One region of the Companilactobacillus paralimentarius genome, then DNA from elsewhere that is predicted to be linked to it. Evidence: predicted binding sites of a transcription regulator. Region 1 holds the regulator's gene; the other holds the start of a gene.
What was found. Region 1 encodes NrdR, which represses ribonucleotide reductase genes. Its sites were predicted from a motif close to ACACNATATATNGTGT; they were not measured.
Positions count from the first base shown of each region.

Region 2: the regulator NrdR is predicted to act here: its motif matches at 1,919-1,934, upstream of pnuC (nicotinamide riboside transporter PnuC).

Region 1 is NZ_OY724131.1:930,618-934,906, reverse strand. It holds gene ACI6PB_RS04335 (DnaD domain protein) at 1-1,087, opposite strand, end outside; gene nrdR (transcriptional regulator NrdR) at 1,105-1,578, opposite strand; gene coaE (dephospho-CoA kinase) at 1,600-2,193, opposite strand; gene mutM (DNA-formamidopyrimidine glycosylase) at 2,190-3,017, opposite strand; gene polA (DNA polymerase I) at 3,032-4,289, opposite strand, start outside.
Region 2 is NZ_OY724131.1:1,146,332-1,150,620, reverse strand. It holds gene ACI6PB_RS05500 (alpha/beta hydrolase) at 1-833, opposite strand, end outside; gene pnuC (nicotinamide riboside transporter PnuC) at 912-1,655, opposite strand; partial or broken gene ACI6PB_RS05490 (peroxiredoxin) at 1,995-2,492, opposite strand; gene ACI6PB_RS05485 (IS30 family transposase) at 2,599-3,633, shown strand; gene ACI6PB_RS05480 (HD domain-containing protein) at 3,786-4,289, shown strand, end outside.

The sequences.
Region 1 (4,289 bases):
AAATATAGTACACCATAATATTTAATACCGCCGGAGACAAATAAGTCTTCGTTGCCATATTTCTCAAAGCATTAGATTCTACTGTACCAGTAAAACCACCGCTCTTTTGTTTTTGAGCTGCTAAAAATTCGGCAGGACGCAAAGAACGAGCTTGCTTTAACAACAATTGATCGGCACGATTCAATTGTCCGTCAGTTTGCTCAGCTGGTTCCGTTTCTGTATTAGCTTGCTGTTTAACTGAAATATTAGCATTCTTTTCAAAACGATCTTGTACTGCTTTTTTCAGACGTGCGGGATCGATCTTGTTATTGACGATATCACAAGTTTTACCAATTAAATCAATCAATGTAATCTCATCTAAGCCATAAAATGCATGAAGATTTAAAATTAATTCCTGATTTTCCAGCAGATTATCAGGATGAATTCTGAATAACTGTTGAATCCGATCCGAGATTAGTTCCCAATCTAATTGAGGAATCTCTTCTTCATTCAACGACGGTTTTTTATTGTCTGTATTATTTATTTCAAAACTATCTTGGGTATTCTTTACTTCAGTTGGCGTATTGATCAAATCACTATTACTTAATTGGAAAACTTCCAAAAAGTCTTTTGTTATCTCATGTGAATTTTGCAAGATCAAATCTGAATGTGTGTATTTATCGGCCAATAAATGATACTTGCTCTCACCAACTTGCTCATAAAGGAAAATACTCATCAAATCGTCTTTAAAAAATTCATCTGGTGACAACGGTTCAAAAAGTTGATAGATATAGTAAGGTCCTAAGCTATCTTTCTTTTGATAGGTCCTAATTAATCCTAGGGCCTCCGTCTTGATCCGTGCCTCATAAAATCGTTTCAAATCAATACCAAGTAAACTCATTAATTCAGCATGGCTTTTTCTTTGCGTGACGACTTCTTTATTAGGCAATTTTTCCCACAGCAACAAGTACAAACTGAAAGCCTCAGTACCTAAAATGGGCAAATATAAGTCAGTCAAAACATGACGATCATCATCATTTAAATGACCACTTGGCAAACACCAATAACCGACTAAAGGTGTAAATTTATCTGATTCAAAATTACTCACGGACACCAATACTCCCCTTACTTCTTATCAATTTTCTTGCCATTGGACATCATTTCCTGAACCTCTTCCATAAATCCATTCATGTCCTTAAATTCACGATAAACACTAGCAAAACGAATATAAGTCACGTCATCAACTTTGGACAAAATTCTCATGACGTGTTCACCAATTAATTGTGAGCGAACCTCACTTTCACCTGTTGATCTTATCTCGTTTTCTACTTTATCGACGATACTATTCATTTGATCCATCGTTACAGGACGTTTTTCAGCAGCACGAACTAAACCACGTAATAACTTTTCGCGGCTGAATTCCTCTCTGTTGCCATTCTTTTTGATAACCAACAATGGTGATTTTTCTAATCTTTCAAACGTTGTGAACCGTGTTCCACAGTATTCACACTCACGTCTTCTTCTAATGGCACGTCCTTCATCACTGGGACGACTGTCAATAACTTTTGATGAATCATGATGACAATGCGGACAAATCAAAATTCCAGCCTCTTTTCCAAATTAAAGTTGTGGTATTAACCGACTAAACTCATCCTGAAGATGTGCTAAATCTTCTGAATTATCAATCACAAAGTCGGCACGCTCTTTTTTCTCGTACATCGACATCTGCGAATTGATTTGTTCCAAAGCAACTTCCTTACTTAAAGCGTTTCGTCTCATCAATCGATGCAATTGAATTTGCGGCTCGACATAGACACTGATCACACCATCAAAGTAATTTTGATAATTGCCTTCAAACAATAATGGTATTTCAAAAATGGAGATTGTTTTTTCAGTTGATCTTTTAACTTCAGCAACCGTTTGTAAAATTTCTTTTTTTATCAAAGGCCTCGTTATTTTATCCAACTTATCTAACTCATCTCTATCGCTGAAAACAATCGAACTTAATTTTCGACGATTAAGATTTCCATCGGGCAATAAAACTTGCTCACCAAACTGTTGGGTAATCTGTTTTAAACCTAAGGTTCCGACCTTGACCACGTCTCGAGCAACATAATCAGCATCGTATACGATGAATTTATTATGTCTAAATAAATTTAAAACGGTTGATTTACCAGAGGCAATCCCTCCAGTCAAACCATAAATCTTACTCATTTTACTACCTGGCACTTTGGACAAAAATGCGTACCACGACCTCCGACCTTGATCTTCACAATCTCAGTACCGCATCTTGGACAAGGTGTTCCTTCTTTTCCATAAACTTTTAAATTATTTTGCATGTTACCCTTGTGGCCTGTAGCATCCACATAGGTTCTAATTGACGAGCCACCAGCAGCAATTCCCTTATCCATCTCTTGATTAGAAGCCTCAATAATTTTTTGAATATCTTCATCACTAAGGTGATTAGCTGGCGTCTCAGGGTGCAATTTAACTTGCCAGAGAACTTCATCAACATAAATATTTCCTAGACCACTCATAACACTTTGATCTAACAAGACGGTCTTAATATCCTTATGATGACGCATAACTCTTGGCTTTAAATTTTGAAAAGTAAATTCAGTTGATAATGGCTCTGGCCCCAATTTTTTAAGCGACTTATTTTCTGATAATTCATCAGTGTTCCACAACTGCATACGACCGAATTTACGAACATCATTATAAATCATCTTTTGACCATTATCCAAAGTAAAGATAGCATGCGAATGCTTATCAATTGCACTTGGATCAGCTGAAATACGATACTTACCTTCCATTCTCAAATGACTAATAATTGTATAACCATTATCTAAATGAATCAATAAAAATTTTGCTCGACGACCAACATCACTGATAGTTGCTCCCGTAACAAATTCAACAAATTGATCCACATCACCAGTTATCAAATCAGGATAACGAATCTCAACATGAGTTATCTTTCTACCCTTCACTTGAGCAATTAAACTGCGTCTGACAGTCTCTACTTCTGGCATTTCTGGCATTTTATCACCTACTATTATTTAGCTTCGTACCAAGTCTTTCCATGAGCCGTTTCAACTTTCAACGGTACATCCAGTTTAACCGCTGAATCCATTACACTTGGAACTAATTTTTCTAAAGTTGCGATTTCTGAAACTGGAGCTTCAAAAATCATTTCATCATGTACTTGTAAAAGCAAATTAGCTTGTAAACTTTCTTTAACCAGCATTTTTTGCATATTAATCATGGCTACTTTAATAATATCAGCAGCACTACCTTGTATTGGGGTATTCATAGCTGTTCGTTGAGCAAAATTTCTAACATTGAAATTCTTTGAATGAATATCTGGAAGATAACGACGACGGTGCATAATCGTTTCAACATAGCCATTCTCACGAGCGTACTTAACAATATCGTCCATATACTTCTTAACTCCTGGATATTGTTCAAAATAAGATTCAATGAAGGCTGCCGCTTGCTTACGACTAATACCGATATTTTGTGATAATCCATAATCACTAATTCCATAAACAATTCCAAAGTTAGTAGCCTTAGCTTGGCGACGCATATTGGGTGTTACTTCATCAGTACTGTTTAATCCAAATATTCTCATTGCTGTATGAGCATGAATATCATAATCTTCGTTGAAAGCTTCCTGCATATGTTCATCCCCAGAGATATGAGCTAACACACGCAATTCAACTTGTGAATAATCGGCTGAAAAAATCTCCCAATCCTTATGTTGTGGTACAAAGGCCTTTCGAATCTGCTTTCCTTCGTCAATACGAATAGGAATATTTTGCAAATTGGGCTCAATTGATGATAAACGACCTGTTTGAGTTAATGTTTGTAGATAAATAGTATGAATTTTATTATCTGGTTGAACAAATTTTTGTAAACCAACCACATATGTCGATTGAATTTTAGAAATTTGACGATAATCTAATACTTTTTTTACTACTGGTGACTTATCTTTTAATTTTTCCAAAACATCAACTGAAGTGGAATAACCGGTCTTAGTCTTCTTAATTACCGGTAACTTCAAATCTTCAAATAGGACAACACCCAATTGTTTTGGAGAATTAATATTGAATTCTTTACCAGCCTCTTCATAAATTGTTTTTTCAATCTCAGCCAAACGTGTGGCAAAAGTATTTTCCATTTCCTTTAATTTAGAAACTTCAACCGTAATACCTTTGATTTCCATCTCAGCCAGAACAATCGACAACGGTAACTCAATCTCATCATAAAGACTATCCTGGTCATTGTCCTTTAATTCTTTCAACATTTGGTCT
Region 2 (4,289 bases), 220 kb from region 1:
TGACTAGCACCCTTAACAATCCAAAGCTTTTTAGGACCGTTAGTGTAATCATAATTCAAATAAGCATTCTTAGTTGGTACAAAATCATCTTTCGAACCATGAATAACAAATAATGGTACCTTATTATTCCTCAGACTGTCCTTAGTGCTGGCTTGATAGAAATTATAACCTGCCATAAAATCAGCAAAAAGGCTAGCTGTAGGCACAATTGGGAAACTTGGCAAATGGAACATTTCTTTTAGTTGATAAGATAACTCACCGGAAATCGTTGAATAGCCACAATCGGCTATAGCAAAACGAACATTTTTAGGATGTTCCCCCAAAGTATACATGACTGTTGCAGCACCCATACTGATACCGTAGAGTCCAATCTGTGAATCAGATCCAAATTTCCGATTAAGTCGTTTGATCCAATTCATCATATCGGTTCGATCTTTCCAACCATACCCGGCGTATTTACCCTGACTCATACCAAAAGAACGATTATCCGGCGCCAGAACGTTATATCCTGCGTTGTGAAACATTCTGACATAAGACCCCATATATTTACTAGCACTACCAAATCCGTGGACAACAACCACTGTTTTGGCGGTTTCCTTCTCGGCAGGTAAATATCGAGCCTTTAGTTTTATATGGTCTTTTGTAGTCTGTTCCCAGATCTGCGGTTTTTGTCTCAAAAACCATTGACTGTTCTTACTCAAGTGACCCTTTATCTGACTACTGTACCCACTCTTACTAAATGCATAGTTAAACATGTAACCCCCAGCCGCTACATCGACAAATAACGTAACGCCTATAACGACTGATAAAGTGATTTTAACAAATTTTTTCACAGTTTCATTTACCCTTCTAGATTACTATTGTTCAACAATAATAATCTAATTGGTAATTTAAATGCAACAAAAAACAGATTAATTATTAGCCAATTCTTCACTCTTAGCTCTGTTTTCAGTAGCATCTTTGTGGAACCAGTGAATATGTGAGTCGAAGAAAGCAATCATATCATTCATGAAGTACATGATGTATGTCAAGAATAGAACGGGACTAGCATCACCTTGTGTAGCGGTAACACCCCAAAGAACGATTGACATAATACCTTGAGCAGTCCAGAAATAATATTGTTCACGGAAACGTAATGTACATAGAAGTGCACCTGTAAATCCAATAGCAGCAGCTACAGAATCAATAATTGGACGTGGACTGATGAATAGATGTGTATCCATCAAATAAAGCAATCCCCATGAAGCAAAGAAAAATAACGCTGTCCAAAGCCACTTAATAGCAGTTAAACCATGAATATGCTTTTCAGCATCCTTAGCCCATTGTGGACTGATCAAAACAGGAATATCTAGCAAAATAATGTAACTTAATTGAAGAACAACATCAGAGAAGTTCTTAGCATTGATAGCTACAAAAATATAAATAAGTGCTGAAACTAATCCTAAAACACCATTTAAAGGTTTTGCATTTGTAATAGCAACTGTACATGTGAAACCTAAAACGGCCGCAAACCATGTCCAAACAGCAATTGCATTAATAGAATGTGAAAGTGTTGATGCAGTGATGGCCCCCAAGCCAAACATTAATAGCATGTAACTCTTGAAACTCCAATGTTTCATTTGTTCAACATACCATTTTGGATTAAATATACTCATTTATCCTTCTCCTCTTGGACCATTGCCAAAATATATGATTGTGGCATTTATATTTTGAAATGGTCAATTTTTATTTATCCCTTAAACCGTATTTCTAAAAAATATCAATTTAACCGACAGCTAAAATCATACCACCAATTGAACTAAATTTGGTAAATGGTTTCTTGAGCATATTGACGACATATCGGTGTAAAGCGCTTAACTCACTTGCTAAATTAGGAATTTATCATTTGATACAAGATATAGATTTTTTTGATTTCGTATCACTATATATAGTTATAACGGAGCAACAAAATAAAAAAGACATCCAAAGTAATTGAATGTCTTCGTAAAATAGAATTAAATTTTACCAACCAAATCTCCGCTAGGTTTAATTGTATCTTCCCCGGGATGCCAATTTGCTGGACAAACGTTATCACCATGTTCTTCAACAAATTGTGCCGCTTGTAAGGTTCGTAGAATTTCTTTTGGATTTCTACCTACACCCATAGCATTAACAGTGTATGACTTGATAATTCCCTTTGGATCAGCGATAAAGACACCACGATAATCTTGACCACTAGTTTCATCAATCATATTGAAAAAGTCTGTCAACTCATGTTTTTGATCTGACAACATTGGATATTGGATTTTACCAATAGTTTCCGTTGTCTCTGCCCAAGACATATGTGAATACTGACTATCAACTGAGACTGAGTAAATTTCAGCTCCAGCAGTTTTGAATTCTTCATACAAGTCTTGCAACTCACTTAATTCTGTAGGACAAACAAATGAAAAATCAGCAGGATAGAAAAAAATAATTGACCATTTCCCTAACAAATCATTTTGGCGAATTTTATAATCAAGTTAGCCACTTTAGAAAAATGACAAAATAAAAACACCAAGACGTAAAAATCAGGTATCATTGGAGTTCTCACACAAACAATGAAAGAGGTTTTTCGTCTTGGTGCTAGAACAGAATATCATAAATCGTCCTAAAGGACATCATTTAACTGAAATTGAACGTGGAAAGATTGCTTCCTTTCATTCAATTGGCTACTCGAATCGCCAGATAGCTAAAGCTATCGGCGTTTCACCTCAGACTATTAATAATGAAATTAACAGAGGTACTGTTGAGCAGATCAAGAAAGTTAATGGTAAAGTTCAACACTTGAATTGCTACTTTCCTGACACTGCACATCAAAAGTATGTAAAGAACCGTAAGCTTTGCCATCGTCCTTCTAAATTCGACCAAGTCACAGCCTTTTTAGGCTTCTTTGTAAGCCAGTTCATAGATAATGGATGGTCACCTGATACGGCCGTTGGACGAGCTAAGAACGAAGAATTATTCTTAGTAGATGAAATGGTTTGTACTACTACACTTTACAAATATATTGATGAACAACGACTTGAAATCCGGAATATTGATCTGGTAGAAAAGTCAACTAGACCGACTAAGCAACATACTTCAAAAAAGCATAAGCGTCTACTTGGTCGTAGTATTGAGAAACGCCCTAAAAGTGTTGATAGCAGAGAATCCTTTGGGGACTTTGAGATAGACACGATTGTGGGCAAAAGAAATGGCCATGAGAGTGTCGTCTTAACGCTCATAGAGCGTAAGACACGCTTTGAAATAATGAGACTTATTGACGGTAGAGATGCCGACTCTGTAGATTATGCTATGAAAGAGATCATAAAGAACTATGGTGATCTTATCAATTCAATCACTGCAGACAATGGCCCTGAGTTCTCTAATCTATCATCTGATATGGCTGGCGTTGCGGATGTTTACTTCACACACCCATATACATCTTGTGAACGTGGAACAAATGAAGTACATAATCGAATGATACGTCGTGACTTGCCCAAAGGGCTGTCACTGGATACAGTCAGCCCAAAAGTAATAAGAGACATAGAATTTAAGCTCAACAATATGCCTAGAAAGTTATTGAACTATAAAACGCCACAAGAACTCTTTGCTAGTTCCTGTGGCGCTTAAAGACATATTTATAAACTTCAAATACTGATATCACTTGGATTCAATTTATTTTGTCCAAGTGGCTAACTTGTTATTGAAATTTTCGGTATTATTTTAAATACAAACCCTTTTGTGTGACAATATAGTTATTCATTTAAAGAGGGATTGATTTGATGACAGACGAAGAAAAACTAAGTGCCATTCGTAAGTACTCATTTAATAAGATGAAACAAGACACAACCGGTCATAATTTTGATCATATCCAAAGGGTTATTAGGACTGCTAAACAAATTTTGAAAAAAGAGCCTGCCGATCATCTGATTACGCTGGCCGCGGCCTACTTACATGACGTAGCTGACGATAAACTAGTCTCTGATCCAGCTAAATTAGAGAAAGAAATCTATGATTTCCTAAAGGGTTTGGACATGACTGATGAACAAATTAGCGAAATCCTCTATATTACTCACAATTTGTCATTCAGCAAGTCACTAGACAATCCTCCCAAATTATCTTTAGAGGGACAAATCGTACAAGATTCCGACCGACTAGACGCTATTGGTGCCATTGGTATCGTGAGAGCTGTCTATTATGGAGGGAACAATTCCGAAACTATCTACGATCCAGCTATCAAACCGCGTGAAAAAATGACAAAAGCTGAATATCGTAATTTAAACGAC